DNA from 3 places in the Mesorhizobium sp. M0615 genome. Region 2 is predicted to be linked to each of the others. Evidence: predicted binding sites of a transcription regulator. Region 2 holds the regulator's gene; each other region holds the start of a gene.

Region 1 (10,623 bases), on a different contig from region 2:
CGCCATGAGCCTGTTCGGCCGCTCCTATGGCCGCCGCATCACCGGCGAAGTGCTGCTCAAGGGCAAGCCGGTCGATGTCTCGTCGGTAAGCAAGGCGGTCCAACACGGCATCGCCTATGTCACCGAGGACCGCAAGACCTACGGCCTCAACCTCATCGACCATATCAAGCATAACATTACGCTGGCCAATCTCGACGGCGTGTCGCGCCACAGCGTGATCGACGACATGCGCGAACTTGCGGTCGCCAACGACTATCGCAAGAAGACCAATATCCGAGCGTCCAGCGTCTATCAGATGACCGGCAATCTTTCCGGCGGCAACCAGCAGAAGGTGGTGCTGTCGAAATGGTTGTTTGCCGACCCTGACGTGCTGATCCTCGACGAGCCGACACGCGGCATCGATGTCGGCGCCAAGTATGAAATCTACACGATCATCGCGCGCCTTGCCTCGGAGGGTAAGGCGATCGTGGTCATCTCGTCGGAAATGCCGGAATTGCTGGGGATTACCGACCGCATCTACGTCATGAACGAAGGGCGCATGGTGGGCGAAATGCCGGCGGCGGAAGCAAGCCAGGAAAAGATAATGCGCGCCATCGTCCGGGGAGAAGGAAAAGCAGCATGAGCACCGAAAGCGCCCCCGCCCCGCAGGGCAACGTCGCCGACGAACAGCGCCCGCGCATCGCCGTCTCGGCGCTGGCGACGAATTTACGCGAATACGGACTGATCATAGCCCTGATCGTCATCATGCTGTTCTTCCAGTTCACCACGTCGGGGACGTTGTTCAAGCCGGTCAACCTCAGCAATCTGGTGCAGCAGAACTCCTTCATCATCGTGATGGCGCTGGGCATGCTGCTGGTGATCGTATCGGGCTATATCGACCTCAGCGTCGGATCGGTCGCCGGTTTCATTGGCGCGCTGGCGGCAAACATGATGGTCATCTGGCAACTCGGACCGCTGAGCAATCCCCTGGTGGTTTCGATCGTCTGCCTGGTCGCGGGTGGCCTGATCGGCGCCGCGCAAGGGTATTGGATCGCCTATCACCGGATACCGAGCTTCATTGTCACGCTGGCCGGAATGCTGATCTTCCGCGGCATTTGCCAGGCGTTGCTTGGCGGCGGCTCGTCGGTGGGTCCGCTTCCCGACGACTTCAAGATGCTCAGTTCCGGCTTCATCCCGGATGTGATCGGCCCACTGACGCTCGTCCCGCCGGTCGTGAACGCAGCCGGCAAGACCATCATGGGCAGCGGCGTGACCCTGCACATGACGACGGTCGTGCTGGGGCTGATCGCCGTGCTCGCCTATGCCTATTTCGGGGTCCGCACCCGGCGCAAACGAGAACGCCATGGTTATGAGGCCGAGCCCTTCACCCTTTTCGTGGTCAAGACGCTGGTCGCCAGCGCGCTGGCGCTGTTCCTGGTCTATGAGTTTGCCAGCTACCGCGGCCTGCCGGTGGTGCTGCTGGTCATGGGCGTGCTGATCACGCTGTTCGTCTTCGTCACCAAGCGCATGACCATCGGGAGGCGCATCTACGCCATGGGCGGCAATCCCAAGGCGGCGCAGCTGTCGGGCATCAACACCGAGCGGCTGACGCTGATGGTGTTCATCAATATGGGCGTGCTGTCGGCGCTTGGCGGCCTGATCATCGCGGCTCGTCTCGGCCAGGCGGTGCCGGCGGCGGGTCTCGGCTCGGAGCTCGATGTCATCGCCGCAGTGTTCATCGGCGGCGCCTCGGCGATGGGCGGCGTCGGCCAGGTTATCGGGGCGGTCGTCGGCGGCTTCATCATGGGCGTGATGAACAACGGCATGTCGATCATGGGCGTCAATGTCGACTGGCAGCAGGTGGTCAAAGGCCTGGTGCTGCTCGGCGCCGTGATCTTCGACGTCTACAACAAGAACAAGGCCTGACAAGCTTCAGGCGAGGCAAGCAGGAGGCATACGATCGCGGCGCAGCCGGCAAATTGTCGGCATAAGAAGTCCCCCGAGGGATCAAGCTCGCGAGCGCAATCCGGACGAAGAGTTCAACCCGTGGCGCCGCTAGGTCCGAGCCGCGCAGGTCAAGGTTTGCCAAGAGGCATCCAAGGCCAAGCACATGAGAGAGGATTTCATCATGCTAATCTCCCAGATCCTCGACGACGCCGAGACCATCCGCGTCGTCGCCCGCAATGGCGGCGGCAAGACCAGGATCATCAACGGCGCCCGCAGCGTCTATTCGCTGGCCCTGGAAGCCGCGCGCACCGGAACGGGCCTCGCCGCGCTGATCGAACGCAAGGGGTTCGGTGAAGCGATAGACCTCGACGCCATCTACAAGAAGGGCCGGCTGGAGTCGCCGATCAATCATCCCGATCCTGCGCATCTGCATCTGACCGGCACCGGCCTGACCCATCTCGGCTCGGCGGCGACACGCGATTCCATGCACAAGAAGCTCAGCGATGGCGGCGAGGAGCAGCTTACCGATTCCATGAAGATGTTCCGCATGGGGCTCGAAGGCGGCAAGCCGGCCAAGGGCCAGACCGGCGTGCAGCCGGAATGGTTCTACAAGGGCAACGGCACCATGGCGGTGGCGCCGGGCGCCGCACTGATGTCGCCGGCCTTTGCGCAGGACGCCGGCGAGGAGCCGGAAATCGCCGGCATCTATGTCATCGGCGACGACGGCGCGCCGTTCCGCGTCGGCTTCACGCTGTCGAACGAGTTTTCCGATCATGTTACCGAGCGGGTGAACTATCTGTTCCTGGCACATTCCAAACTGCGCAACGCCTCGTTCGGGCCGGAAATCCTGATCGGCGACCTGCCGGCCGACGTCAGGGGCTCATCGCGAATCTATCGCGACAGCAATTTGCTGTGGGAAAAGCCGTTCCTGTCGGGCGAAGCGAACATGTCGCACACAATCGCCAATCTCGAACATCATCACTTCAAATATTCGGCCTTCCGCCAGCCGGGCGACGTGCATGTGCACATGTTCGGCACGGCGACGCTGTCCTTTGCCGACGGCATCAAGACTCAGGCCGGCGACGTTTTCGAGATCGAGGCCGCGGATTTCGGCCTGCCGCTGCGCAACCCGCTGGAGATTGAGCAGCCGGTTAAGGTGGCGGTGAAGGCGCTTTGAGAGCGTAATCTCCCTCCTTGAGGGGGAGATGTCGCCGAAGGCGACAGAGGGGGTCGTTGCGCGTGGAGCGCTAAAGTCTTCCGCGGCTGAGAGGCGCTGGCATTCTACGCGCAGCGACCCCCTCTGGCCTGCCGGCCATCTCCCCCTCAAGGGGGGAGATTTGGCAGTTCCAACCTCAATAAATATCGAAATCGAAATACTTGGCCTGGATCTTCTTGTAAGTGCCGTCGGCGACAATGGCGTCTATCGCCGCGTTGAGCTTGTCGCGAAGTGCCGTGTCCTCCAGGCGGACAGCGATGCCGGCTTGCGTCTCGGTGCCCTTGACGTCACCGACAAGCTTGCAGCAGCCGTCGCTCGCCTTCTTCAGCCAGTCCATCAGCACGAATTTGTCGGAGATGACGGCGTCGAGACGGCCGTTCTGCAAGTCGGTGATCGCCTCTTCCTGGGTGGGGTAGAGTTTCGCCTCGGCGCCGGCCTTGCCATAGGCGTCCTGCGCATAGTCGGCCTGGGTGGTCGAGGCCTGCGCGCCCACCGTCTTGCCGGCAAGGGCTGCCGGTTCGGTGGAAGTGAGGTCGCTGTCCTTGGGCGCCACCAGCGCCAGCGGCGTCGTGTAGTATTTGTTGGTGAAGGCGACCTGTTTCTTGCGCTCCTCGGTGATGCTCATCGAGGCGATGATGGCGTCGAACTTTTTCGCCTGCAGCGCCGGGATGATGCCGTCCCAGTCCTGGGTGACGATCTCGCACTCGACCTTCATCTGCGCACATAGCGCATTGGCAATGTCGATGTCGAAGCCCTCGATCTTGCCGTCCGCGGTGATGGTGTTGAAGGGCGGATAGGCGCCCTCGGTGCCGATCTTCAATTTCTCCTGCGCCTCAGCCAGCGAGCCGGCCGATATCACCAGCATGGCAGCGCCCGCTGCCGATATGATCCATCTTGAAATCTGCATTTTGGTTCCCCTTGCGCGCCGTTCTCTTGCCGGCCACCGAAAGGCAGCCAAGCATGGTGAGGCAGCGCAGGCAAGTATTTTGCCTGACGGTGATCGAAGGCTCAGCCGGCGGGGCGGAAATGCTTGGAGAGCTTGAGGCCTTGCGCCTGGTAATTCGAGCCGAGATCGGTGCCGTAAAGCGCCTGCGGCCGCTTCAGCATGTGTTCGTAGACCAGCCGGCCGACGATCTGGCCGTGGTCGAGGATGAACGGCACTTCGTGGCTGCGCACTTCGAGCACCGCCCGGCTGCCGGTGCCGCCTGAGGCCGAATGGCCGAAGCCCGGATCGAAGAAGCCGGCATAGTGAACACGGAATTCGCCAACCAGCGGATCGAAGGGCGTCATCTCGGCGGCGTAGAGCGGCGGCACGTGCACGGCTTCGCGGCTGACCAGGATGTAGAACTCGTCCGGGTCGAGCACCAGTTCGCCGGCGCCGCTCTTGTAGAGCGGCTCCCAGAAATCGACGGCATCCTGGGCGGCGCGCTTGTCGACATCGACCAAGCCGGTGTGATGCTTGCCGCGATAGCCGACCAGGCCGTTCTGGTCGCCGTCAAGATCGATCGACAGCGCAATGCCGCCGCCGGAAATGTTGGGCGGCTCGGTCGCCACCAGCATCTCGGCGCGGTGCAATTCGTTCAGTTCTGCCTCCGACAACAGCGCGTTGCCAGTGCGAAAGCGGATCTGCGACAGCCTCGATCCGGCGCGTACGACGATCGGGAAGGTGCGTGGACTGACTTCGAGATAAAGCGGCCCGTGATAGCCGGGGGCGATCTTGTCGAACTCATGGCCGCGATCGGTCATCACCCGGGTGAAGATGTCGAGCCGGCCGGTCGAGCTTTTCGGGTTGGCCGAGGCCGACACGTTTGCGGGCAGCGCCAGGCTTTCGAGCAGCGGCACGATGTAGACGCAGCCGGTTTCCAGCACCGCGCCCTCGGCGAGACTGAATTCGTGCAATTTCAGCCGGTGAAGCTTGTCGGCCACCAGATGATCGGGACCCGGCAGGAAGGAGGCGCGCACGCGAAAAGCCTTGTCGCCGAGCCTGAGATCGAGGCTCGCCGGCTGCACCTGGTCGACATCGAGCGCGCGCGGCGACTTCAGCGCGCCGGACTGAAACAGCGCGGAAATGTCCTGATCGGGAAGAATGCCTGTCTGCCGCAAAAGGCTGGCTCCGCTCCAAGGTCGGTCTCTTTGTGGCAGGTTCTTGCCGCAAAACCGCTGGATATTATTGCGGAACCTGCCTGGTACAAACCTCTTAATGAAGCCGGCAATTGACGCAAGCGCAGGTGAGGTCTAAAGGGTCGTTATCCCGTGGTGATTTGGCCGGTCGGCTTGCAGCCACGTTAAACAAGTCGCTAAAGGACCGTCGGGCCGCCAGGCCATATGGACCGGTTGCGACTTTCGCGGCCGGTTTTTTTGTGTCTGGAACAAAAGCGATGAGCACCAAGAAGCGTAACTGGAAGCCTCAGACCGCACTCGTGCACGGGGGAACACTGCGTTCCCAGTTCGGCGAGACGTCGGAAGCGATGTATCTCACTCAAGGCTATGTCTATGAAACGGCGCAGGCCGCGGAAGCCCGTTTCAAAGGCGAGGAGCCGGGCTTCATCTATTCGCGCTACGCCAACCCTACGGTCGACATGTTCGAAAAGCGCATGTGCGCGCTGGAGGGTGCCGAAGATGCCCGCGCCACGGCGTCGGGCATGGCGGCGGTGACGGCAGCGCTGCTGTGCAGCGCCAAGGCCGGCGACCATATCGTTGCGGCGCGCGCGCTGTTCGGCTCCTGCCGCTGGGTGGTCGAGACGCTGGCGCCGAAATACGGCATCGAGGCAACGCTGGTCGACGGCACCGACATCGTCAACTGGGAAAAGGCGGTGCGGCCGAACACGAAACTGTTCTTCCTGGAAAGCCCGACCAATCCGACGCTGGAAGTGGTCGACATCGCAGCGGTGGCGGCGCTCGCCACCTCGATCGGCGCCAGGCTGATCGTCGACAATGTCTTTGCCACGCCCTTGCAGCAGAAGCCCTTGCAGCTCGGCGCCCATATCGTCGTCTACTCCGCGACCAAGCACATTGACGGCCAGGGACGCTGTCTCGGCGGCATCATCCTGTCGGACAAGAAATGGATCGACGAGAATTTGCACGACTATTTCCGCCACACCGGCCCGAGCCTGTCGCCGTTCAACGCCTGGACGCTGCTCAAGGGCCTGGAGACGCTGCCGGTTCGGGTGCGCCAGCAGACTGAAAGCGCGGCCAAGATCGCGGATTTCCTGGCAGGACGGCCGGAAATCGCCCGCGTCATCTATCCCGGCCGCGCCGACCACCCGCAGGCCGACATCGTCAAGAAGCAGATGACGGGCGGATCGACGCTGATCTGCCTCGACGTGAAGGGCGGCAAGCAGGCGGCCTTCGCCTTGCAGAACGCGCTCGACATCGTGCTGATCTCCAACAATCTCGGCGACGCCAAGAGCCTGATCACCCATCCGGCGACCACCACGCACAAGAACCTCAGCGATGAAGCGCGCGCCGAGCTCGGCATCGGGCCGGGAACGCTCAGGCTGTCGGTCGGCCTTGAGGACACGGACGATCTGCTGGAGGACGTTGCGCAGGCGCTGAAGGCAGCCGGATAGGCCGCGAGGCGTCACGCTCCCGACGAAACCTCTTCCAGTTCGGCCGTCTTGGTGCCGATGGTCATGATGTTGCCGCGCCAGTCGACGGCGCCGCTCAGCCAGCCGCGCGCCCAGATGGCGGGAAGCATCATGTCGCGCACCATCATCGCCGGGACCATGCGCAGCGACAGGTGCCAGCCCTTGGCCGCGGCCAGCGCGCATTCGGGAATGTAGGCCGCCGTCAGCACGGCCAACACCGTGGCCGGCAGGCTGATGCCGGCACTTGCGGCCGCCACCAGCGCCAACGCCAACGGCACGGCGACGCCGGTCAGGATCTCGGGTGCGAAAAACAGCGGGAAGGTGACGCGGCGCAACCGCGCCCAGCGCGCCTGGCGCGACCAGATGTCGGCAAGTCGGCGCTGCCCCAGTGGTTGCTCGAAAGGCGAGGCAACGAGATTGACGTGCAGGCCCAGTCCGTTGACCAGCTTGGTTGCAGCAGCATCCTCGGCGATCTCGGCGGCCAGCGCGCGGATACCGCCATTGGTATCGAGCATCGGCTTGTTCCACAGCATGCTCTTGCCCTGGGCAAAGCCGAGGCCAAGCGCCTCGCCGGCATATTGCCAGCGCGCCTGCAGCGTGTTGAGGAACGCGCATTCGACCTCGGCCCAGAAGCCATCCGGCCGCGAGCCGATCGGCGTCGAGCAGATAAGCCCGGTATTGGTCCGCCAGGCCGCCATCAGGTGCTGGACGTAATCCCTTGGCATCAGCACGTTGGAATCCGCCAGAATAACCCAATGATAGCGCGCCGCTTCCCAGCCCTTGACGCAGTTGTTGAGCTTCGGGTTGCTGCTGACGCGGTCGTCGCCGATCAGCAGCCGGGCCGGCACGTTGGGAAACAGGACGATCGCCCTGTTTATCAGTTTGACGACGGGATCGTCGGCGTGAGCGACGCAGAAGATCAGTTCGTAGCGCGGCCAGTCGAGCGAGAAGGCTCGCTGCAGCGTCTCTTGTGTGAACGGCTCCACGCCGCGCGACGGCACGACGATCGAGACCGGTGGCTGCTCGCCGGACGGCGGAGGGATAAGGCGACGCGCTTGCAGTTTCGACGAAGCAAGCAGGATGCTGGCGAGATTGGAAAGAAGCAAAGCGGAGGAAGCGAAGGCGGCTGTGAGAGCTGGTTCCATCGAGATCTGGTCACTCCGGAAAGGCCGCTCGCGGCTGCTTTGTCAGTCGACAGATGGGCCTTGAGTCGCCGGCAAGGTTTGCGCACACCAACATTGTCATGTGTCACTTAAATGACATTGTTTGTCGGCACTGCGCTTTGAGGCTGGCAGGACATGCCGCTCTGCGCGTATCAAACCGCATGGCGCGACAAATGTTCCCTGCTGCGCAACCGGAGCAGCCCATGTACCGCGCCGTCACGCGCAACATCGAAGTGCAGGTCAGACCGTTCTACCTGGAGGACCGCTCGGACCCGGCGGAGAACCGTTATGTCTGGGGCTACCAGGTGACGATCGACAACCAGTCGGACGATTTCGTGCAGCTTATGGCGCGTTACTGGCACATCACCGACGGCAGCGGCCGGGTCGAGGAAGTGCGCGGCGCCGGCGTGGTCGGCGACCAGCCTGAGCTCAATCCCGGCGACAGCTATCAATACACGTCAGGCTGCCCGCTCTCGACGCCCTCCGGCTTCATGGTCGGCCACTACACCATGCGCAACAAAAAGGGCGAGACGTTCGACGTCGCTATTCCCGCGTTTTCGCTGGATCTGCCGGGGACCCGACGGACGGTAAATTAGGGGTTTTCTCCCCGTCACTATACGGGGAGAAATGCCCGGCAGGGCAATGAGGGGCAGCGCCAGAGTCATGAGGTTATCTTCCACGCACATGACCTAGGCTATGCGCGGCCATTCACCAAAGTTCGCGCTGCCCTCATCCGCCCTTCGGGCACCTTCTCCCCGTGAACGGGGAGAAGGAAGAGATGCTACTGAGTTGCAAACTCCGCCGGGTCGAAGTCGTACTGCTTCGAGCAGAACTCGCAGGCGACGTGGATGCCGCCATCTTCGGTGCTGTCCTTGATCTCCTGCGCGGAAAACCCCTCGAGGATGCCGCGTATCTTGTCCCTTGAGCAGGAACATTGGTCGGCGACCGGCACGCCGCCGAAGACGCGCACGCCATGTTCGTGGAACAGCCTGTAGAGCAGCCGCTCGGCGCCGATGGTCGGGTCGATCAGCTCGGTCGGCTCGATGGTGCCGAGCAGCGCCACCAGCTCGCGCCACGAATTGTCGGCCGGCTCCTGCGTCACGTCACGCGGATCGCCGTCGCCGCCCGAAATGTCGGGCACGCGCATGCGCTCGGGTGACTGCGGCAGGAACTGCGCCAGGATGCCGCCGGCGCGCCACTGCTCACGAGCGCCGCCGGGACCTGGCGTCAGAAGCTTGGCCACCGACAGCCTGAGGTCGGTCGGGATCTGCTCCGACTGGCGGAAATAGGTGCGCGCGGCGTCCTCCAGCGTCTCGCCGTCGAGCTGGACGATGCCCTGATAGCGCTGCGTGTGCGCGCCCTGGTCGATGGTCAGCGCCAAAACGCCGCTGCCCAGCAGCGTCTGCTGCGAGGTCTGGCCTGCGGCCACCAGGGCCTCCAGCCGGTCGGCGTCGAAACGCGCATAGGCGCGCAATGCCGAAGGCGTGGAGAAATCCGCGACCAGCATGTCGACCGGGCCGTCGGTGCGGGTCTGCAGGATGAACTTGCCTTCGAATTTGAGCGAGGTGCCGAGCAGCACCGTCAGCACACAGGCTTCCGCCAGCAGGCGGGCGACCGGCTCGGGATAGTCGTGACGGTTGAGGATGGCGTCGAGCATCGGCCCGAGTTGCACGGTGCGGCCGCGCACGTCGAGCGGGCCGACCTCGAAGGGTACGACATGATCGTCGCCGGCATAGCCGAACTCGCCGAGTTTGGGGTGATGTTCAGTCACTTGATGCGTTTCCAACATGACAAAGCTCCAGGGCGCGGCCATGCGGCCCGGAGGGGTGCATGCGTCCAAACGCGCTTGATTTGCGTGATGGGGCGCAAATAGGCATCGCGCCGCCCCGGATCAAGCGCTTGGAGATCAAGCGCCTGGAGATCAAGCGCCCAGACACCAGGCCAAAACCGCCTTCTGGGCGTGGAGCCGGTTCTCGGCTTCGTCGAAGACAACCGAATGCGGACCGTCGATGACCTCGTCGGTGACTTCCTCGCCGCGATGCGCCGGCAGGCAGTGCATGAACAGGGCGTCGGGCTTGGCCCTGGCCATCAGCGCCGCATTGACCTGATAGGGCGAGAAGACATTATGGCCGCGGGCGCGGTGTTCCTGGCCCATCGACACCCAGCAGTCGGTGACGATGCAGTCGGCTTGGTCGACGGCTTCCTCGGGCGAGCGGGTGAAGTGCAGCTTGCCGCCATTGCTCTTCGACCAGTCGATATGCTTTTGCGCCGGCTCGCTGCCTTCCGGCACTGCGACGTTCAGGTTGAAGCGGAACCGCGCCGAAGCTTCGAGCAGCGAATGCAGCACGTTGTTGCCGTCGCCGGTCCAGGCGATGGTCTTGCCGGCAACCGGACCGCGATGCTCCTCGAAGGTCATGATGTCGGCCATCAGCTGACAGGGATGGGTGTCGTCGGTCAGCCCGTTGATGACCGGAATCGTGGCATTCTCGGTCAGCTCGAGCAGCCGCTCATGCGACGTGGTGCGGATCATGATGGCGTCGACATAGCGCGACAGCACCTTGGCGGTGTCGGCAATGGTCTCGGAACGGCCGAGCTGCATTTCGGTGCCGGTCAGCATGATGGTCTCGCCGCCGAGCTGTCGCATGCCGACGTCGAAGGACACGCGCGTGCGCGTCGACGGCTTGTCGAAGATCATGGCCAGCACCTTGCCTTCGAGCGGTTTGGTCCGTTC
Region 2 (10,623 bases):
ACTTGACGGTGTTGCCGCCAGGCGTGGTGAAGTCCTTGGCGCCGGCAATGTCGCCCGTCTTCTTGCCATCGGCAAGCTGCGAGGCGATCTCGGCGGCGTTCTTGCCGAGTTCGCGCGCGTCTTTCCACACCGACACCGTCTGCGTGCCGAGCGCGATGCGGTTCAGGGCGGCATGGTCGCCGTCCTGGCCCGAGACCGGAACCGTTCCGGCAAGGCCCTGCGCCGTCAGCGCGGCGACAACGCCGCCGGCGGTGCCGTCATTGGCCGCAACCACGGCATCGACCTTGTTGTCATTGGCGGTCAGGAACTGTTCCATGTTCTTCTGGGCGTTGGCCGGCAGCCAGCCATCGGTATAGGCCTCGCCGACATTCTTGATCTTGCCCGAGTCGATGGCTTCCTTGAGCACTTCCATTGAGCCCGAGAACAGGAAATCGGCATTCGGATCCGAGCCCGAGCCCTTGATGAAGACATAGTTGCCTTCGGGCTTCGCCTTGAACACTTCGCGGGCCTGCATGCGGCCGACTTCCTTGTTGTCGAAGGTCAGGTAGAAGACGTCCTTGTTCTCGATCAGGCGATCATAGCCGACGACCGGAATGCCTTCGTCCAGCGCCTTCTGCACCGCCGGGCCGATGGCCGAGGCGTCCTGCGCCAAGATGATCAGCGAGTTGGCGCCCTGCGAGATCAGGCTTTCGACGTCGGTCAGCTGCTTGCCGGGATTGGACTGCGCGTCGGCCGAAATGTACTTGTCGCCGGCGGCTTCGATCGCCGTTTTCATCGCCGCCTCGTCGGTCTTCCAGCGCTCTTCCTGGAAGTTCGACCACGACACGCCGATGACCTTGTCCTTCGCCTGCGCGACCGACATCAGCGCCAGCGACATGGCGACACCCGCCAGCATGGCGGCTGCAAATCTGTTCATTATAACCCTCCCTGCGCCGCCCACGGCGCGACAAAACCGGCCCGAAGGCCTGCACAAAGAGGCTCCATTTTTTCGAGCCTCGAAAAAATACTGGTTCAATGATAAGGCACTGTCAACATCGATTATGATGGATTCTGATGGCGTTGCCGAATTTTTTCGAGCTCCGCAATAAACAATGACAGGGCTGCCGGCGTCTGCCAATATTTGGCTGGTGCCGTCGAACGCCTTCACTATCATGAGGCGCGAGGAGGCCGGGAGGAAAACAAATGTCGGTTGGGATCCGCCACGACGATCTGCGCCGTCGCAACCGTGCGATGGTGATTTCGGCCGTGCGCCGGGCCGGCCAGCCGTCGCGGACCGAGATTGCGGCGACCACCGGCCTCAGCCATTCGACGATATCGGCAATCTCGTCTGATCTAATTCAAGAAGGCATCCTGATTGAAGGCAAGCCTGGCGAGACCGGCTCGCTGAAACGCGGCCGGCCGCAGGTCGGCCTTGGCCTCAACCCGGAAGCGGCGGCGGTCATGACCGTGGTGCTGTCGCTGAACTTCCTCTCCGTCACCGTCATCGACTATGCCGGCCAGGTGGTCGCGGAAGAACAGCGCCGGCTCGACACGCTGACCATGCCGCGCGACGAGCTGATCGGCGAATGCGTAGCAATCGTCGGGCGGCGTCTCGCGGACCCGGACCTCGATGTCCAGAGCATCGCCCGCATTGCCATGGGCATCCAGGGCATCACCGATTCGCAGGCGCGGGCCATGCTGTGGTCGCCAATCACGCCACTGACCGACATTGCCTTCGCCGACATGTTGGAAGCGGAATTCGGCATTCCTGCCACCATGGAGAACGACTGCAATATGATGGCGGTGGCCCTGCAATGGCGCCAGCCCGAGCGCTACCGCGACAATTTCATCGCGATCCTCTTGTCGCACGGCATCGGCATGGGGCTGGTGCTGAAAGGCGAACTGTTCACCGGCACCCATTCCTCGGGCGGCGAGTTCGGCCACATGATCCACCGTCCGGGCGGCGCGCTCTGCCGCTGCGGGCGGCGCGGCTGCGTCGAGGCCTATGCCGGAAACTACGCCATCTGGCGCAGCGCCAAAATGATGAGCGAAGATGCCGAGCCGGTCGATATCGGCGACGCTGATATGCGCGCACTCGCCGCGCGCGCCCGCGAAACCGATGGCCCGGAGCGCGAAGCCTATCGCAAGGCCGGTGAGGCGCTCGGCTTCGGCCTCGGCAGCCTGTTTGCGCTGATCGACCCGGCGCCTGTCGCCATGGTTGGCGTCAGCGCCGCCGCCTTCGACCTGATCGAGCCGGCATTGCGCGAAGCGATCGCCCAGACCGCCGGCGGCCAGCACTCGAAGTCGATCTCCTTCGACACCGAGCCCAACGAGCTGCCGCTGATCCGCGAAGGCTGTGCCATGCGCGCGCTCGGCTTCGTCGATCAGGAGATTTTCGCGCCGGGCATTCAGGCGAAATCCGGCAAGCATGTCGCCTGAATGGCCGGCAACGGCGCGACGCGCAGCATCCTAGTCTTCCCTGATCGCGTAGCCGGCGCCGCGAATGGTACGGATGACATCCGGCATGCGGCCGTTGTTGACCGCTTTGCGTAAGCGCCCGACATGGACGTCGACGGTTCGCTCGTCGATGTAGATCGTCTCGCCCCAGACATTGTCGAGCAGCTGGCTGCGCGAGAACACGCGGCCGGGATGGCGCATCATGAATTCGAGCAGCCGGAACTCGGTCGGTCCGAGCCTGATCTCGCTCTTCTTGCGGTAGACACGGTGCGACTCGCGGTCGAGCACGATGTCGCCGACCTTGAGCACGCTGGACAGCACTTCCGGCTTGGCCCGGCGCAGCAGCGCCTTCACGCGCGCCATGAACTCCGGCGTCGAGAATGGCTTGACCAGATAGTCGTCGGCACCGGTGGACAGGCCGCGCACGCGATCGCTTTCCTCACTGCGCGCGGTCAGCATGATGATCGGCAGCCGCTCGGTTTCGGGCCGCACTCTAAGCCGCCGGCAGAGCTCGATGCCGGAAACAGCGGGCACCATCCAGTCGAGCACCAGGAGATCGGGCACGTTTTCCTGCAGGCGGATCTCGGCCTCGTCGCCGCGTGTCACCACCTCGACGTGATAGCCTTCGGATTCGAGGTTGTAGCGGAGGAGCACGCCTAGCGGCTCCTCGTCCTCCACGACCATGATGCGTGGCGCGATCATAGGCAGTTCACCCTCATCAGGCCGGCGTGGCCATCGCCGTCTCGTCCTGCTTCGGACGATTGGCGGGCAATTGCTGGCCGGTCAGCACATAATACGCATTTTCGGCGATGTTGGTGACATGATCGCCGATGCGCTCAAGATTCTTGGCGCAGAACAAGAGATGCGTGCAGGCGGTGATGTTGCGAGGGTCTTCCATCATGTAGGTCAAGAGCTCACGAAACACGGACGTGTATTTGACGTCGATGCGCTCGTCGTCATTCCTGAGTTTTGCAAGAGCTGCCGCATCGGTGGCGGCATATTCCTCGACGACGCCTTGCACCTGGATCAGCACCAGCTGCGCCATGGCATCGATGGAGTGCGAGAGGTCGCGCGGCGTGACGCTCAAGCCCACGGTGCCGACGCGTTTGGCGATGTTCTTGGCGAGATCGCCGATGCGCTCGAGGTCGCCGGCCATGCGGATCGAGCCGACCACGGCGCGCAGATCGTTGGCCATCGGCTGGCGCTTGGCGATCAGCGTGATGGCGCGGTCGTCCAGTTCGCGCTGGCGCGCATCCATGATGGCGTCGTCGGAAACGACACGCTGTGCCAGCGCATTGTCCGAATTGAGCAGCGCCCTGGTCGAGCCGCTGACCATCGAGCCTGCCAGATCGCCCATGTCGCGGATCAGCTTGCTGATCTGCCCGAGCTCTTCATCGAAGGAGGCGACGGTATGTTCACCCATGATCTTGGTCCTCGTGCCTGAAAATTCACCCGCCGGACGGCTCAGCCGAAGCGGCCGGTAATGTAGTCCTGGGTGCGCTTGTCGTCGGGGTTGGTGAACATCTTGTCGGTGGCGCCCTCCTCGACGAGATAGCCGAGATGGAACATCGCCGTGCGCTGCGACACGCGCGCCGCCTGCTGCATCGAGTGGGTGACGATGACGATCGTGTAGTTCTGGCGCAGTTCGTCGATCAGCTCCTCGACACGGGCGGTGGCGATCGGATCGAGCGCCGAGCAGGGCTCGTCCATCAGGATCACCTCCGGCGACACGGCGATGGCGCGCGCGATGCACAGGCGCTGCTGCTGGCCGCCGGACAGGCCGGTGCCGGGCTCCTGCAGGCGGTCCTTGACCTCGTTCCAGATCGCAGCCTTCTTCAGGCTCTGCTCGACGATCTGGTCCATGTCGGACTTGCGCTTGGCCAGCCCATGGATGCGCGGGCCGTAGGCGACGTTCTCGTAGATCGACTTCGGGAACGGGTTGGGTTTCTGGAACACCATGCCGACGCGGGCGCGCAGTTCGACGACATCGATGTTCTTGTCGTAGATGTCGTCTTCATCGAGCGTGATCTTGCCGGTCACCCGCGCCGAATCGATGGTGTCGTTCATGCGGTTGAGGCAGCGCAGGAAGGTCGACTTGCCGCAGCCGGACGGGCCGATCAGCGCCGTCACCTGGTTCTGGCGGACGTCGAGATTGACGTCGAACAACGCCTGCTTCTCGCCGTAGAAGACGCCGACCTTGTCGCCGCGCATCTTGATGACTTCGTTCGACTTGGCGTTCATTTTGTCGCCCACTGCATTCTCAAGGGACTGTTCGGTCATGATGTTCATACCAAATTGCCTTTTTTCTACCAGCGCCGCTCGAACCGGCGCCGAAGCACGATCGCGGTGATGTTCATGGCCATGAGGAAGACGAGCAGGATGATGATGGCGCCGGACATGCGCTCGACAAAAGCGCGCTCAGCCTCGTTTGCCCACATGTAGATCTGCACCGGCAGCGCGGTCGCCGGATCGAAAGGCGTCGTCGGATAATCGGCGACGAAAGCGACCATGCCGATCAAGAGCAGCGGTGCTGTCTCGCCGAGCGCACGCGCCAGGCCGATGATGGTGCCGGTAAGGATGCCTGGGGCGGCAAGCGGCAGGATGTGGTGGAACACCATCTGCATCTTGGAGGCGCCGAGCCCGAGCGCTGCCGAGCGGATCGACGGCGGCACCGCGGCAAGGGCGGCGCGCGTGGCGATGATGATGGTCGGCAGCGTCATCAGCGTCAGCACCAGGCCGCCGACGAAGGAAGCTGAGCGCGGCATGCCGAGGAAGTTGATGAACACGGCAAGGCCGAGCAGGCCGAAGACGATCGACGGCACAGCCGCCAGATTGTTGATGTTGACCTCGATCAGGTCGGTGAAGCGGTTCTTCTTGGCGAATTCCTCGAGATAGATCGAGGCGGCGACGCCGATCGGCAGCGCCAGCAACAGCACGATCACCATCATGTAGAACGAGCCGATGATCGCCACGCCCATGCCCGACGTTTCGGGCCGGCTGGAGGCGCCATAGGTGAACAGGCCGGTGTTGAAATGCTCGGCCATCACGCCGTCGGCCTTGAGTTTGTTCATCCAGTCGATCTGCTGGTTGGACACCTTGCGGCGCGCTTCATCGACGCCGAGGTCGATCTGGCCCTTGAAGGCCGAGTCGAGATTGGCGGCAGCCAGGATGTCGACATCGCGCGTCGTGCCGATCACCGAGGGATCGGCGGAGAGGATGTCGCGCAGCTGGACCCGCGCGCCTTCCGACAGGAAGCCCTTGAGCTTCAGCATCATCGGCTTGTTGGCCGGATCGATGCCGAGCTTGGCCACCAGCGCGTTTTCGGCGAGCTTGGGATAGTTCGCCTTGATCAGCACATTCGGGTCTGTGGCACGCTTGTTCGAGGGGTCGATGACCTTCTCATCGAAGGTGATCGGAAGCGTCACCGTCGTCTGCCAGAAGGCGGTGTAGCCTTTCGAGACGATGGTGATCAGCATGATGGCCAGGAACGCCAGGCCGACCGAGATCGCAATCACGCCATAGATGCGGAACCGGCGTTCGGCGGCATAGCGCGCCTTCAGCCCGATGTCGCGGCGCGGACGCGCGACGGCACCCGCCATCGTGTCCAGGGGGATGTCGGTCATTCGTACTGCTCCCGGTACTTGCGCACGATGTAGAGGGCGACGATGTTCATCACCAGCGTCAGCGCGAACAGCGTCAGGCCGAGCGCGAAGGCGACCAGCGTCTGCGGCGAGTTGAACTCGAGATCGCCGGTCAGCTGGTTGACGATCTTGACGGTGATGGTCGTCATCGCCTCGAACGGATTGGCCGTCAGATTGGCGGCGACGCCCGCCGCCAGCACGACGATCATCGTCTCGCCGATGGCGCGCGACGCCGTCAACAGGATGGCGCCGACGATGCCGGGCAGTGCCGCCGGCAGGATCACCCGCTTGATCGTCTCGGAGCGCGTGGCGCCGAGGCCGAGCGAGCCGTCACGCATTGCGCGCGGCACCGCGGTGATGATGTCGTCGGACAAAGAGGACACGACCGGGATCAGCATGACGCCCATCACCAGACCGGCGGTGAAGATGCTCTGGCCCTGGATGAAGGGCGAGCCGCCGGTGAGTGCCGCCGACAGGTCGCGCAAGAACGGTCCGAGCGTGACAACGGCGAAGATGCCGTAGACGATGGTCGGAATGCCGGCCAGCAGTTCCAACGCCGGCTTGACCACCGAGCGCACACCGCGCGAGGCATATTCGGACATGTAGACCGCCGACATCAGCCCGACCGGCACTGCCACCAGAAGGGCGACGGCGGCGATGTAGAGCGTGCCGGCAAGAAGCGGGATCAGGCCGAACTGACCCTGGCTGCCGCCGGAACCGGCGGCGGCGAAACGCGGATCCCACACCGTGCCGAAGAAGAAGCTCATCGGCGACACGCTCTCGAAGAAGGTGATGGTCTGGAACAGCATCGACAGCACGATGCCGACCGTGGTCAGGATGGCGATGGTCGAGGCCGCAAGCAGCCCCCACAGCATCAGCTTCTCGACATTGTTGCGCGCCCTGGCGCGCGGCGCGATCTGCCTCAGCGCATAGAAGGCGCCGGCGACCGACAGCGCGAAGGTCAGCACGGCGCTGAACAGGCCGAGCCGGTCCTGGACCTGGTTCGCCTCGACCGCGATCGGGATCATATAGTCCTGGGTGTCGCTGGCCAGTGCCACGCCCTTGGCGGCGAGCAGCGGCTGCAATTCGGCGAAAGTAGCGGGAAGTGCGGTATCGCCATCGAGCCGGCGCAGGCCCTTGGCCAGGCTCTTCACCAGGCTGGCGTCGAGCGCTTCGCTGGCCACCTTTGTGTCGGCGGTGCGCTCGGGCAAAGCGGCATGGATATGCCGGTCGAGATAGAAGGAAGAGCCGATATCCCAGACGGCGAGCAAAAGGACGGCAGGCAGGACCGCGAGCAGAAAGGCCCACCAGCCATGATAATGCGCGCGCGAATGCGGCTTGACCTTGCCGGTATCCTGCGCCGCGGCGCGCTGGCGGCCGACCACAAAAGCGACCACGCCTATGGCGATGACTATGGCGAGTACGAGCAAGGACGACATAACCCACCCCAGGGAAAATTCAGATCGCCGCAGCCGTTGCGGCAAGCGGCGAAGTCAGGGCGCGGAGTTCATCCGCGCCCTGATCCGTCCGTTGATTACATTGTCTTTCCAGCGGTGAAGGCGTCGCGCTGGCCCTGACGTTCGGCGTCGGGAGCGGAAACCAGGCCGTACTGGGCGAGCGGGCTTTCCGGGCCGATCATCTGGTCATCAAGGAAGAACTCGACATATTCCTTGAGGCCGGGAACGACGCCCAGATGCGCCTTCTTGACGTAGAAGAACAACGGCCGCGACACGGGGTACGTGCCATCGGCGATGGTCTGCGTCGAAGGCACGATGCCTTCCACGGTAGCGACCTTCAGCTTGTCGGCATTGTTCTCGTAGAAGGCGAGGCCGAACACGCCAACGCCGGTCTTGTTGGAGTCGATGCGGGCCAGCGTCTCGGTGTAGTCGCCGTCAATGTCGACAGCCTTGCCGTCTTTGCGGATGGCGATGCAGGTCTTGCCGATTTCCTTGTCGTCGGCGATGCCGGCAGCCTTCAAAGCGGCCTTGTCGCAGCCGGCGTCGAGCAGCTTGGTCTCGAACACTTCACGGGTGCCGTGCTTCTCACCCGGGATATAGGCGGCGATATCCCAGTCGGGCAGCTTCGGATTGACCTGGTTCCACTTGGTGTTCGGGTTGTCGACCAGCTTGCCGTCGACCACCAGCTTGGCGGCGAGCGCCTTGTAGATGTCGGCGGGAGCCAGCGCCCAGTCCGGACCCTTGATGTCGGTGGCAAAGACGATGCCGTCATAGCCGATGCGGACTTCCTGGACGTCCTTGACGCCGGCGTCGGCGCAGGACTTCAGCTCGTCCTTCTTGATCGGGCGCGAGGAGTTGGCGATGTCGATCGTGTCTTCGCCGACGCCCTTGCAGAACTCCTTGATGCCGGCGCCGCTGCCGCCGGACTCGACCACCGGGGTCTTGAAGTTGGTGAAGGTTTCGCCGAACTGCTCGGCGACGATCTTGGCGTAAGGCAGCACGGTCGACGAACCGGCGACCTGGATCTGGTCACGCGCAGCGGCGACACCGGACGATGCGGCGAACGCTACCGCCACGGCCGATGCCGTAACGAGGAATTTCTTCATGTGGCCTGCTCCTGTTCGGAAGATGGTCTCTTGGCGCCCTCTTCAAACCGGCGCCCGCTGAGGCCAATAGCCTTCGATTATTACAGTCGCATGACAGTTTCGTGTCAGCCCGGTAACGTCGCACAGACGTCTTGTGGGCCGCACCCTTTAAGCCGGTTTGTGGGAATGGAAGTTGCCGCTGGAATCAGACGCTTGCGCAATTCGTGCTGGCATCAAGTCCCGGCACACCGCAGGCCGCGATGCCGAGAAAGAAAAACCGGACGGGAGCGCGTTGCCCGTGACCAGAGCGAATCTTGGCCGAGCCATCGCCAAAAACAGGTCCGTTGGGGTAGATTCGACGCTGTTTCTTGTCGGCGGTCGCTTGCTCCCGCCCGTAACTGAATGAGCGGTTTCGTTGCGACCATTGTCCTGACTGGGCGCCAGCTTTGATATGGTGCGATCGCACCATATCCTTGGCTGTTGCGGCGCGGCCGAATCCCGGCGGCGCCGCAGGTTGCTATCCAGCGTCTCGTTGGGCTTCGCCTGATATGCCGACCCAGCGCTCGACCTTTTCGAGCAGCGCCCTGGGGCTGATCGGCTTGGGCAGATAGTCGTCCATGCCGGCTTCCAGGCAGCGCTCACGGTCGCCCTTCAAGGCATGCGCGGTGACGCCGACGATCGGGATATGCATACCCGTATGTTCTTCCAGCCGGCGAATTGCGGCGGTGGCCTCGAGCCCGTTCATCTCCGGCATCGAGACGTCCATCAGGATCATGCGCGGATTAAGCCGGCCGAAGGCGTCGAGCGCCTTGCGGCCGTTGCCGACGATTTCGAAACTGTAGCCGGTTTCGCCGATTATCTGGGTGAACACCATCTGGTTCACCTCATTGTCCTCGGCAACGAGAATGTCGAGCCGGCGTTCATCCCCGGCGGCCCGGGCGCGGGCACGAACCGGCGGCGGTTGCAGCAAGGCGCGTTCCGATGCAGCGAGCGGCGGCTTTGCCGGCGACGGTTCGTTCCTGCCGCCGCCGGAACCGCTGCTTGCCGCCGGCAGCACACGGCCGTCCGTGATATTGTGATGGTGCCGCTGGATGGTGGCGACCAGCGTTTCCAGAAGCACCGAGGAACGCGCCGGCTTGATCAGCTGGGCGTCGATGCCGAGATCGCGATAGCTGGTGTTGGCGAGCGACTGGTCGACCGAGGTCAGCATGATGATCGGCGTGTCGGCCAGCCCTGCGGTGTTGCGCACGACGCGCGCCATTTCGGCGCCGCTCATCCCCGGCATCTGATAATCGAGCACGACGCAGTCGACCGGCACGCCGTAGGCAGCCGCGGCGACCAGCACCTTGAGCCCTTCGGGTCCGCTTTCGGCGGCGCAGGAATCGAAGGTCCATGACGCCATCTGCTCGCTCAGGATCGATCGGTTGACGGCATTGTCGTCGACGATCAGCACCCGTGAGCCGGTCACGTCGACCGGCATGATCCGCCGTCCGGTCTGTTCCTCGGCCCTGGGCAATGTCACGGTGAACCAGAAGGTCGAGCCCTTGCCTTCGGCGCTCTCGACACCGATCTCGCCGCCCATCAACTCGACCAGCCGCGAGGTGATGGCGAGCCCGAGCCCTGTGCCTTCGTGGCGTCTGGTCGACGAGGTGTCGGCCTGACTGAATTTTTCGAAGACGAGCTTCAGTTTCTGCTGCGGAATGCCGATGCCGGTGTCGGTGACCGAAACGGTAAGCTTTGTCCCCGTCGGCCCCCTTTGTCCGGTCACGTCGACCAGCACGTGGCCTTCGTCGGTAAACTTCACCGCGTTGCCGACCAGATTGGTGACGATCTGCCTGACGCGACCGACATCGCCGACGAACAGGCTTTCCAGGCCCGGCTCGACGCGCACGATGAGCTCGAGGTCCTTCTCCTTGGCGCGCGTCGATATCAGCGTCGCCACATCCTCGATCGCTTCGGGCAGGTTGAAGGGCGCAGGGTCGAGCACCAGCTGTCCGGCATCGA
Region 3 (10,623 bases), on a different contig from region 2:
AAGCGTGCTGAACGATCCGGCAAAGCACACGAACAGGTTGCGCCGCCAATGAATGTTGTAGGTGGAAGGCGCTTCGGCGGCCTGCGCTGCACTGTCCTGCGGCATGTCCTGTCCTGTCCGCTTGCTGCGGATACCATTTTGGGATACCAATTTGGCACCCTCATGGACGCAAAGCCCGGCTGCTGTCAATCAGGCGCCCTCAATGTGATCGGCAAGACCAATGGGCAAGGCCGATCGCCAGCAATGGAAGCAACTATGTCGCAGATGCAGATCGTCGAAAAAGCGCTTCGCGAGATGATCCTTGGCCTCGAGGTCGGTCCTGGCGAGCGGCTGACGGAGCGCTGGATCGAGAGCCGCTTCGGCGCCTCGCGTACGCCGGTCAGGGCAGCCCTGCTGCGGCTGGAGACGGAAGGGCTTATCTGCCGCGACGGGCGCGGCTGGACCGTGTCGCCGATCAACCTTGCCGAACTGGAACAGATCGCTGTGTACCGCGAAGCGGTCGAGGTCGCGGCGGTCAGGCTGACTTCGGCGCTGGCCGACAGGAGCGCAGCCGATGTCATCGAGGCGATGCTGGATTCCTGCGACACTGCCACGCCGCGCGAGGAATGGCACCGCGTCGGCATGGATTTCCATATCGAACTGGCGCGGCTCTCCGGCAACGAGTTCCTGTTTCGGGCCGTGCGCGATGCCATGACGCGCCTGTCGCGGGCGCGCTGGCTGGAGGTGCGCGACGAGGCGGCCCTTGGCCGCGCCTGGAGCGAGCATCACGCCATTCTGGCGGCGGTGCGGGCCGGCGATGCCGATGCGGCGGCGGCGCGACTTTCGGCCCATATCGCCGGCAGCCGCGACCGCCTGGTGACGTCGTTGCACAATGACCGGCGCGGCCTGCGCGCCAGGGGTTTTGCCGTCGTCGCCGCTTGATACCGGTCACGAAAACGAAAGAACGCCGTCGCGATCCGCTTTCGGCCTCGCTTCGCGGACGCCGATGGCGTAAGAGGCGGCCATGGAAAACAACCGATTTGAAACACCCGTGACCGTTAAGTCGGGCACGGAGGGAAGCACTCAGCTCTTGCGTACGGTGCGTGAGGCTTCCGATTACCTGCTCAACAGCTGGCCCGGCAAGCGCAGCCCCAAGCACCGCGAAGCGCTGCAGGCCTGCCATGACGCGCTGGCCGGCGACAAGCCGGCGATGATTGCAAGACGCGCCTTCATCGCCGCCGCGCGCGAGGTCAACGTCTTCGTCAGCGACAAGGCCCCGGCCTGATCACATCGGCCTGATCACACCGGCATTTTGCCAGGATCCGGCCCGTTTCGCGGGCCGGTGATCCTGTCTTGCCTATTTTTCTGTCTCGGTGTCGGTTTTGGAACTTGCCTCGTTCTCAGGCTCGGCGCGCTCCTTGGCCGCGACCTTGGCGGCGAGCTTCTCCGCCTTCTTGGCGGCCTTCTGCCGGTCGCGCTCTTTGCGTTCCTGACCGTAATTCGGTGGTCGAGCCATATCGTTTCCTTTCGCTGTGCCTGATCCTGCCTAGAAGCATTGGCCGGCAAACACAACAGCGCCGCGAGGGCAGATGCCAGCGGTTCTGGACTTGCGTGATGGCGAACACAATGGTTTAGAAAAGGCTGCGGGACAGTTGCTGGAGCCGCCGCCGACCGATTTCGAATCAAAACGACCGATGGCCACGCTTCAAAGAAACGCACAGAAGCTGATCTACTATGCGCGCAACGCCATGCGCGACATCGCGCCGCCGGTTCTTTTCCGGCGCCGGCTCGGCCGGCTGCTCGATCAGGCCAGGCTTTCCGACGCATCGGTCCGCCAGCGGCTCAATTACTACAACACGCTGCGGGAGCCTTTTAGCCCCAGCCCCGAGGCCGTGCCGGTCAGCCGGCTGCCGTCGGACCGCAGCATGTACTATTACGATCTGAAGGAGTTCACCCGTTATTTCGACCCAGATCTGCGCATCGACCTGGAATTCGGCGACGTCATCGAAGTGCCGAAGATGCCGTCGATCGTCAAGGACCGGCCGATAGCGGGCGACAACGGCAACGGCGTCCTGTTCAAGCTGAACAAGTTCCGTCATTTCTACATGCCGGCCGACGATGTCGCCTTCGCCGACAAGCATCCGCTCGTCGTTTGGCGCGGCGAACTCAACAATCCGATCCGCACCTTGTTGCTGGATGCAGCCCGCAATCTGCCGTTCTGCGATGTCGGCACGCCGAGGGCGACAGCACCTGCGGAATACCGCAAGCCCTATCTCAGCATCGATCAGCAGCGCCGCTACCGCTACATCATCTCGCTCGAAGGCAATGATGTCGCGACCAATCTGAAATGGATCATGAGCTCGAACTCGCTCTGCCTGATGCCGCCGCCGACTTACGAGACCTGGTTCGCCGAGGGGCAGCTCGAGCCCGATGTCCATTATGTGCCGCTGGCGCCCGACTTCAGCGATCTGGCCGAGCGGGTGCATCATCTCGAGCAGCATCCGGCCGAGGCCCAGCGCATCGTTGCGGCGGCCAACGCCTATTGCCGCAAATTCGCCGACGAGCGGGCCGAGCAGGCGATCTGCCTGCTCGTGCTCTACAAATATTTCGTGCTCAGCGGCCAGATCGAGCCCGATCCGCAGGTCTGGCGGTTTATCGCGGGCTAGCCGCTTCCGGCGCCCTTAAGTCAGATAACGCTGCGGTCCATAACCAGATCGGCCGGGCCGAAGCGGTCCTTCGCCGTAAACTGCTGGTGCCAGTAGGGATAGAGCACCGGCGGCCGGCTGACGGCATCGAGGCGCTGGCGTTCATCAAAGGACAGCGTCAGGCTTGCCGCGGCGAGATTGTCTTTCAACTGGGCCTCGTTGCGTGCGCCAATCACCAGCGAACTGACGGCCGGCCGGCCAAGCAGCCAGGCCAGCGCCACCTGGGCCGCCGAGACGCCGCGAGTGGCGCCGATGTCGACCAGCACGTCGACGATCCGCCACAGCCGGTCCTCGTCGCGGATCGGTGGTTCCGACCAGCCGCCGATCTGGCGCGCCGTCGGACTGTCGCGGCGGTATTTTCCCGACATCAGGCCGCCGGCGAGCGGGCTCCACACCAGCACGCCAAGGCCCTGGTCGACCGAGATCGGCAAGAGCTCATACTCGGCCTCGCGTGCTTCCAGCGTGTAGTGGATCTGCTGGGTGACGAAGCGCGGCTGGTGCTGGCTGTCGCTGATGCCGAGCGCCTTCATGACCTGCCAGCCGGAATAGTTGGAGCAGCCGACATAGCGGATCTTGCCCTGGGCAACCAGCGTGTCGAGCGCGGCGATGGTTTCCTCGAGCGGCGTCGCGCCATCCCATTCGTGCAGGAAATAGATGTCGATGACATCTGTCCTGAGGCGCTTCAGGCTCTTCTCGCATTCGCGGATCAGATGATGGCGCGACAGGCCCTCGTCATTGGGGCCCTTGCCGATCCGCATGCGCGCCTTGGAGGCGATCAGCACGTCGTTCTTGCGCTTGCCGCCGAGCGCCTCGCCGATGATCTCTTCCGACAATCCGTTCGAATAGACATTGGCGGTGTCGATGAGATTGATGCCGGCATCGATGCAAGTGTCGATGATGCGCGAGGCCTCCGCGAGATCGGAATTGCCGACGGCAGCGAACGGCCCGCTGCCGCCGAAGGTCATGGTTCCCAAGGTCAGCGTCGAAACTTTCAAGCCGGAACGGCCAAGCGTGCTGTATTCCATGTCGGTCCTCGCAATTTTGGCGGGTGGGGATTTACTGGAGAAGGGCGGGCAGCCCGAACGGGTCGGCCATTTGTAGGACAATTTGAGCGGCTTGTCGCCATGCCACGGCGATGGATCAGCCATGCCTCGCCGATTTGCAGCGATGATCGGCTGGCTGGCGGGTTGCAATAAAACCGTCATTGCCGGCCTATATCAAGTCGGCTCAGGGTTTCATGTCAGCCGGCAAGCGGAGCAGTGGAAATGACCGAGTTGAAGCAGAATTCTCCGGCCAGGGATTGGCTGGAAGCCGAACTCGCCGACATGCTCGACGAGGACTATGAGCTTGAAATGTCGGAGCCGGCGCTGTCGCTGGAGATCTCCAAGATCTACAAGAACGCGCATCCGCCGTCGATCGACCGCATGCAGTATTTCCGCGACCTGATCGGCTTGCAGTCGGAACTAATCAAGCTGCAGTCCTGGGTCGCCTACCACAAGAAGAAGCTGGTGGTGGTTTTCGAAGGACGCGATTCCGCCGGCAAGGGCGGCGTCATCAAGCGCATCACCCAGCGCCTCAACCCGCGCATCTGCCGCGTCGTGGCGCTGCCGGCGCCGACCGAGCGCGAAAAATCGCAGTGGTATTTCCAGCGCTACGTGCCGCATCTGCCGGCCGGCGGCGAGATCGTGCTGTTCGACCGCTCCTGGTACAACCGCTCCGGCGTCGAGCGGGTGATGGGCTTTGCCGAACCCGATCAGGTCGAAGAGTTCTTCCGCGACGTGCCGGAGTTCGAGCGCATGTTGGTCCGCTCCGGCGTCACGCTGGTCAAATACTGGTTCTCGATCACCGACGAGGAACAGCAGATGCGCTTCATGATGCGCATCCACGACCCGATGAAGCAGTGGAAGCTGTCGCCGATGGACCTGCAGTCGCGCGTGCGCTGGGAGCAGTACACCAAGGCCAAGGAAGAGACGTTTGCCCGCACCAACATCCCCGAGGCACCGTGGTACATCGTCGAAGGCAACGACAAGAAGCGGGCGCGGCTGAACTGCATCGACCATCTCCTCAAACAGCTGCCCTATGAGGACGTGCCGCACGAAGAAATCACGCTGCCCGAGCGGGTGTTCAACCCGGAGTACGAGCGCCAGGTCCTGCCGCGCGAGCTTTACGTGCCGGAGAAGTATTGAGCGTCTTCGCAATTGAAGACACGAGAGGACGGCATTCTTTCGCGCCCCCCTCTGTCCTGCCGGACATCTCCCCCACAAGGGGGGAGATTGGCAGCTTCGCCGATGGCGCCCTTCTTGCTACGTTGATGAGTGGCGAAAGCCGGCGCGACATCCGATCTCCCCCGGCGTGGGGGAGATGTCCGGAAGGACAGAGGGGGCGCGACGGATCGCAATTTTCCCAAATGAGGCTTACACCCGCTTGATCGTCACATGCGTGGCGAGCGCTGTCGCCACCTGCTCGGTGCACTGGTAACCCAGCTTCAGCATATCCAGCCCGGCAAACAGGCTCTCGCCCCTCCCGAGCAACACCGGCGACACCGCCAGATGCAACTCGTCAATGAGCTTCTCTTGCAGATATTGCCGGATGGTGGAAACGCCGCCGCCGACGCGGACATCCTTGCCGCCGGCCGCGGCCTTTGCTTGTTCGAGCGCGGCGTGGATGCCGCCGGTAACGAAGTGGAAAATGGTGCCGCCTTCCATCACAATGGAGTCGCGCTCGTAGTGGGTCAGCACGAAGGTCGGCACATGATAGGGCGGGTTGTCGCCCCACCAGCCTTTCCAGCTCTCGTCTGGCCATTCGCCGCGGATTGGACCGAACATGTTGCGGCCGAGGATCCAGGCGCCGACATTGTCGAAGCTGCGGACGGTGAACCGGTCGTCCACATCGGTGCTGCCGCCATCCTTGCCGACCATCTCGTGGAAGGTGCGGGTGCCGGTCATCCATTTGTGCAGATCTTCGCCACCAACGCCGAGCGGATTTTGCAGGTCCTGGTCAGGACCGGCGCCGAAACCGTCGAGCGACAAGGTGAAGGCATTGACGCGGAGTTTGGACATGGAAGACTCCCTTTGATGACCAGTTGTGATTTGCAATCAGTATTCAAACTGATTGCATTTTGCAACTAGTATTTTAGAGGCAAGCCGATCTGTGGAATGCGCAGGGACCTCAAGCCGCCACGCGCTTCGGCATCACCGCAAACGGGCTGAGCCCAAGCCAGATCTGCATCTTGCCGGCGACGTCGAGATCGCCGGTCAGGCTGATCTTGTCGCGTTCCTTGTGAACTGTCGTCAGCCCCATCCAGATCGAGGTCATGGTGCACAGATCGGTCGAGACGTAGAGATCGACGTCGAAGCCCGGATCGTACCAGCAAAGATCGACCTCGCCCTGCTTTTCGACGATCAGCCACCACGATCGTTTTGACGCCGGCAGGTCATGGTACAGGAATTGTATCACGGTGCGCCCGTCCGGCAGCGGACTGGGGTTCAGATTGCGCCGCATGTCCCACATCAGCAGCGACGGATCGAGGTTTTTGAGCGACAGCCTGGCCTCGACCCATTTCTGGCCCCAAAACCCCATCGCCTCGACAACCGGGCGCAAATCCCGGCCCGCCTCGGTCAGCCGGTATTCGAACACGCCCTTCTCGGTCGCGATCTCGGTCCGCTCGACGATGCCGCCGGCCTCGAGGTCCTTGAGCCGTTGCGACAGAAGGGTTGGCGACATTTTCGGCACGCCGCGGCGCAAATCGTTGAAGCGGGTCGACCCCGCCACCAGTTCGCGCAGCAGCACCATGGTCCAGCGTGTGCAGAGCAGCTCGGCGGCCATGGAGAGCGGGCAGAATTGCTTGTAACCGGCTTGTGTCATGTGGTGAGCTCCAAAAGATGTTGCCGGACCTTATTCAGAAAACCTGAGTTCAGCCAGTACAGAAGCTGTACTGGCACCCCCGGTACAGTTCTGTGACTGGAGCGGTCCGGCGCCGCCATGCGAGGCAGCGGTCACGTCACCGGGCAGTCCGGTGCCGATCCATGAGGAGTTGGACAATGACCGCTTACGTGATCGCAGACATCAAGGTGAAGGACGACAAATGGGTGCCGGCCTATGCCGCTTCGGTGCATGACCTCGTCCACAAGCATGGCGGCAAGTATCTCGCCCGCAGCGGCAATGTGAAGACGCTGGAGGGCAAGCCGCTCGACACCAGCCTGATCGCCATCATGGCGTTTCCGTCGGCAAAGGCAGCCGAAGCCTTCACCAACGATCCGCAATACGCTCCGTTTGTGGCGGAGCGTCAGAAGGGCAGCGACAGCCGCTTCCAACTGATCGACGATACCGATCTCGCCGGAACGATTCCTTATTTGCCAAAGGCGTGAGGAAAAGCCGGAACCCGGAGCATCCAGGTTCCGGCTAACCCTTCAGCAGTTGCGCCACTTCCGGCGCGAAGTAAGTCAGGATGCCGTCACAGCCGGCGCGCTTGAAGGCGAGCAGCGATTCCAGCATCGCCTTTTCGCCGTCGATCCAGCCATTGGCGGCCGCCGCCTTGATCATCGAATATTCGCCTGACACCTGGTAGGCGAAGGTCGGCATCTGGAACTCGTCCTTCAGCCGGCGGATGATGTCGAGATAGGGCAGGCCGGGCTTGACCATCAGCATGTCGGCGCCCTCGGCGATATCCTGCTCGGCCTCGCGCACCGCTTCGTCGGAATTGGCGTGGTCGAGATAATAGGTCTTCTTGTCACCCTTGAGCAGGCCGGCGGTGCCCACCGCCTCGCGATAGGGGCCATAGAAGGCGGAGGCGAATTTCGTCGCATAGGACATGATCGCCACATCCGAAAAACCGTTGGCGTCGAGTGCGTCGCGAATGGCGCCGATGCGGCCGTCCATCATGTCGGACGGCGCGATGATGTCGGCGCCGGCCGCCGCCTGGATGACGGCCGCGGCGGTCACCTGTTCCACCGTCTCGTCATTGACGATGATGCCGTCGCGCAAGATGCCGTCATGGCCGTGCGAGGTGAACGGGTCGAGCGCCGCATCGGTGATGATGCCGATCTCCGGCACCGCGTCCTTGATGGCGCGGGTGGCGCGGTTGATGATGTTTTCCGGGTCGAGGATGTGCGATCCCGTCTGGTCGCGCAGGCTGAGTTCAACATTGGGGAAGGTGGCGATCGCCGGAATGCCGAGCTTAGCGGCCCGCTCGGCCTCCTTGACGGCGAGGTCCAGCGACAGGCGGAAGACGCCGGGCATGGCGGCGATCGGCTCGCGCGTGTTCTTGCCGTCGATGACGAAGATCGGCCAGATCAGATCGTTCACCGTAAGCCGGTTTTCCTGCACTAGGCGGCGCAACCAGTCGGCCTTGCGCATGCGCCGCAAGCGGCGGCTGCCGGTGATCTCGTCGACGCTGCGCGCACCGGCGGGCTTTGCCGGCGCGAATTTGTTGCTCGTCGCGGGGGTGAATTTGTTCATCGCAAAAACTCCGGGTCGAGGCGGCTTTTACCACGAGGCCTTGCCGCTGACCAATGCGACACGATTGTGCCAGCCGATGACGCGGTGCTTACGGCTTTGGCGGCCACGCCAGTTCTGGGCCGGTTTTGAACAACGACACATTGTTGGTGAAGGTGCTCTCCGGGGCGAGCCGGATCAGGCGCCCGTCCGGATGGCCGATGTCGGCGACATTGTCGATGAACCAGCGGTTCCAGGTCGCCTCCGGGCCGAGATATTTGTGCAGCAGCCGTTTGAAGCGGTTCGGCGCCATCGCTTCTATGGTGGCGACGCCGCGCAGGCCGAGATGCAGCAGGATGCCGGCCTCATTGTCGAAATGGACGATCTCCACGGCGCAGCGCGGGTCGCGTTCGAGGTGTTTGACAGCACTTGCGCCGGTCGAGCCGAGCAGCCAGATCGCAGCGTCCTCCCAGATGAACCACATCGGCGCGTTGCGCGGCGCGCCGTCAGCGGTCACGGTCGCCAGATTGGCCATCAGCGGGCGGCTGAGAACATCATCCGGGTCGAACTTTTTCGGCATCTCCCAGCCATGGCTCGGCGCTGCGGTTTCAAGCGTCATGCGTTTGTCCCTGCATCAGAAGAAAGGCTGTTTTGCCCGGCAATTTTGCGCGCATTTCTGTCGGGGGCAAAGCACGGTCGCGTTCCCTTGCGAAAATCCAAACCGCGCCCGCCGGTTGACGCACCCATGCGCCACCTTTAGCACTTCAGTCCCGCAGGCGCGGGGAGGGATTCTCTGACGATGGATTTTGGCGGCGGCGACGAGATCCGCTTCGAACGGTTGGGCAAGGCAGGCGTCGTCACGCTGACGCGGCCGCAGGCGCTCAATGCGCTGACACATCGCATGATCAAGGCGCTGGACAAGGCGCTCGACGCTTTTGAGCGCGATACCGGCGTCGATGTCGTCATCGTCAAGGCCGAGGGCAGGGCGTTTTGCGCCGGCGGCGACATCATGCACGTCTACGAGGCCCGCGCCGGAAAGCCGCCGGTCGAGTTCTTCGCCGACGAATACCGGCTCAACGCCCGCATCAACAGTTACAAAAAGCCCTATGTCGCGCTGATCGACGGGATCGTTATGGGCGGCGGCGTCGGCATCTCTTTCCACGGTTCGCAGCGTGTGCTGACCGAGAACGCCCAGTTCGCCATGCCCGAAGTCGGCATCGGTTTCTTCCCCGATGTCGGCGGCAGCCATCTTCTGCCCGACCTTGGCGGCAGCTTCGGCATGTATCTGGCGCTGACCGGCAACCGCATTCGCTATGGCGATGCGCTGTGGTCTGGCCTGGCCACCCACACCATCAAGGCCGCCGACCAGGCTGCCTTTCTCGATCGGCTCTGCGCCAATGGCGATCCGGAATCGGTGCTGCGCGGCTTTTTCGTGCCGGCCAGGCGCGAGACCGGCCAGCCGGTGCTGGAAGCCATTGCCCGGCATTTTTCCCAACCCTCGCTCGCCGAAATCCTCGAGAGCCTGGAGCGGGCGGCAGGCGCCGACGAGTTTGCCGCCAAGACGCTGGCCACCATCCGCACCCGCTCGCCGACCAGCCTTAATGTCGCGTGGCGCCAGATCAGCGCCGGGCTGACGCTGTCGATGGAAGCCTGCATGAAGATGGAGTTCCGCATCCTCAACCGCATGCTGGCCGGGCACGACTTCTATGAAGGCATCCGCGCCGTCCTCGTCGACAAGGGTTCGACGCCGCAGTGGCGGCCGGCAAGCCTGGCCGAGGTCGACGCTGCTTCGGTGGACGCCTATTTCGCGCCGCTCGAACGGGAGCTCGAACTGTGAGCGAGGTCACGTCGCGGCGCATCGTGCTGCAGCCCTCGGGTGTCGAGATCATCTTCGCCTGGTTCCAGCGCGTCATAGCGGGCTATTGCCTGCTGTTCGGCATCCTGTACTGGATCCGGCTGATCGGCTTTTATCCCGGCCCGCTGTGGCGCTTCGACCTGATGCCGGTGCACTGGCAGGTCGTGGCGGTGATGCTGGCCGTGTTCTTCCCCTTCGCCGCCGCCGGCCTCTGGATGCTGGCGTCGTGGGGCCCGGTGATCTGGTTCATCTGTGCTGTCACCGAGACCATCATGTATGCCGGCTTCCCCGATCTGTACGGCCACCGGCCGCTCATCGTCTTCTCGCATGCCGCGGTCGCGCTGCTCTACATCGCCTTCCGCGTTGTCATCTGGATGCGCAAGCGCCCCGCTCGCGCCTGAAACGCCGCCCCGCAGCCATTGGGTAAATCTTTAGGTTAATTATCCTTGCTCGGGTGACCGTTCGTTAAGCGTCTTGCGAAACCTATTACCGGTAAGCTCTTGTTAGCCCTAGCGTTTAAGTCGAATTTTATGAGTATTCGATAGTGTCGCAATCAAGGTGAAAAACAAAAAATCACCAGGCGACAAACGAGAGGCAAAGACAATGATCAATTCGCGTCCGGCGGCGAAGACCGCCAACGTATCCGACGAT

What was found. The regulator PhoB, encoded in region 2, activates phosphate uptake and scavenging genes when phosphate is short. The targets are predictions, from matches to a motif close to TGTCATNNANCTGTCAT.
Region 1: NKI46_RS13035 (ceramide glucosyltransferase) is a predicted target of PhoB. The motif match lies at 7,975-7,991, and genes of this name have one in related genera.
Region 3: ppk2 (polyphosphate kinase 2) is a predicted target of PhoB. The motif match lies at 3,873-3,889, and genes of this name have one in related genera.

The regions. Positions count from the first base shown of each region.
Region 1 is NZ_JAMYQI010000006.1:323,218-333,840, reverse strand. Features, by position in the region: gene mmsA (multiple monosaccharide ABC transporter ATP-binding protein) at 1-622, shown strand, start outside; gene mmsB (multiple monosaccharide ABC transporter permease) at 619-1,905, shown strand; gene araD1 (AraD1 family protein) at 2,108-3,103, shown strand; gene NKI46_RS13050 (ABC transporter substrate-binding protein) at 3,279-4,049, opposite strand; gene NKI46_RS13045 (2'-deoxycytidine 5'-triphosphate deaminase) at 4,151-5,245, opposite strand; SAM riboswitch at 5,386-5,463, shown strand; gene NKI46_RS13040 (O-succinylhomoserine sulfhydrylase) at 5,521-6,711, shown strand; gene NKI46_RS13035 (ceramide glucosyltransferase) at 6,723-7,874, opposite strand; gene apaG (Co2+/Mg2+ efflux facilitator ApaG/CorD) at 8,096-8,488, shown strand; gene NKI46_RS13025 (Hsp33 family molecular chaperone) at 8,674-9,705, opposite strand; gene argF (ornithine carbamoyltransferase) at 9,814-10,623, opposite strand, start outside.
Region 2 is NZ_JAMYQI010000010.1:320,636-331,258, reverse strand. Features, by position in the region: gene xylF (D-xylose ABC transporter substrate-binding protein) at 1-916, opposite strand, end outside; gene NKI46_RS20120 (ROK family protein) at 1,183-2,418, shown strand; gene phoB (phosphate regulon transcriptional regulator PhoB) at 2,449-3,138, opposite strand; gene phoU (phosphate signaling complex protein PhoU) at 3,155-3,859, opposite strand; gene pstB (phosphate ABC transporter ATP-binding protein PstB) at 3,901-4,725, opposite strand; gene pstA (phosphate ABC transporter permease PstA) at 4,743-6,059, opposite strand; gene pstC (phosphate ABC transporter permease subunit PstC) at 6,056-7,516, opposite strand; gene NKI46_RS20090 (substrate-binding domain-containing protein) at 7,612-8,640, opposite strand; gene NKI46_RS20085 (PAS domain-containing hybrid sensor histidine kinase/response regulator) at 9,137-10,623, opposite strand, start outside.
Region 3 is NZ_JAMYQI010000011.1:85,770-96,392, forward strand. Features, by position in the region: gene NKI46_RS20490 (multidrug efflux MFS transporter) at 1-105, opposite strand, end outside; gene NKI46_RS20495 (GntR family transcriptional regulator) at 256-921, shown strand; gene NKI46_RS20500 (DUF982 domain-containing protein) at 1,031-1,264, shown strand; gene NKI46_RS20505 (hypothetical protein) at 1,337-1,495, opposite strand; gene NKI46_RS20510 (glycosyl transferase family 90) at 1,674-2,645, shown strand; gene NKI46_RS20515 (aldo/keto reductase) at 2,666-3,709, opposite strand; gene ppk2 (polyphosphate kinase 2) at 3,950-4,870, shown strand; gene NKI46_RS20525 (dihydrofolate reductase family protein) at 5,099-5,743, opposite strand; gene NKI46_RS20530 (winged helix-turn-helix transcriptional regulator) at 5,853-6,548, opposite strand; gene NKI46_RS20535 (DUF1330 domain-containing protein) at 6,725-7,051, shown strand; gene hemB (porphobilinogen synthase) at 7,086-8,141, opposite strand; gene NKI46_RS20545 (pyridoxamine 5'-phosphate oxidase family protein) at 8,230-8,736, opposite strand; gene NKI46_RS20550 (enoyl-CoA hydratase/isomerase family protein) at 8,917-9,954, shown strand; gene NKI46_RS20555 (DUF6163 family protein) at 9,951-10,373, shown strand; gene ldtR (transcriptional regulator LdtR) at 10,576-10,623, shown strand, end outside.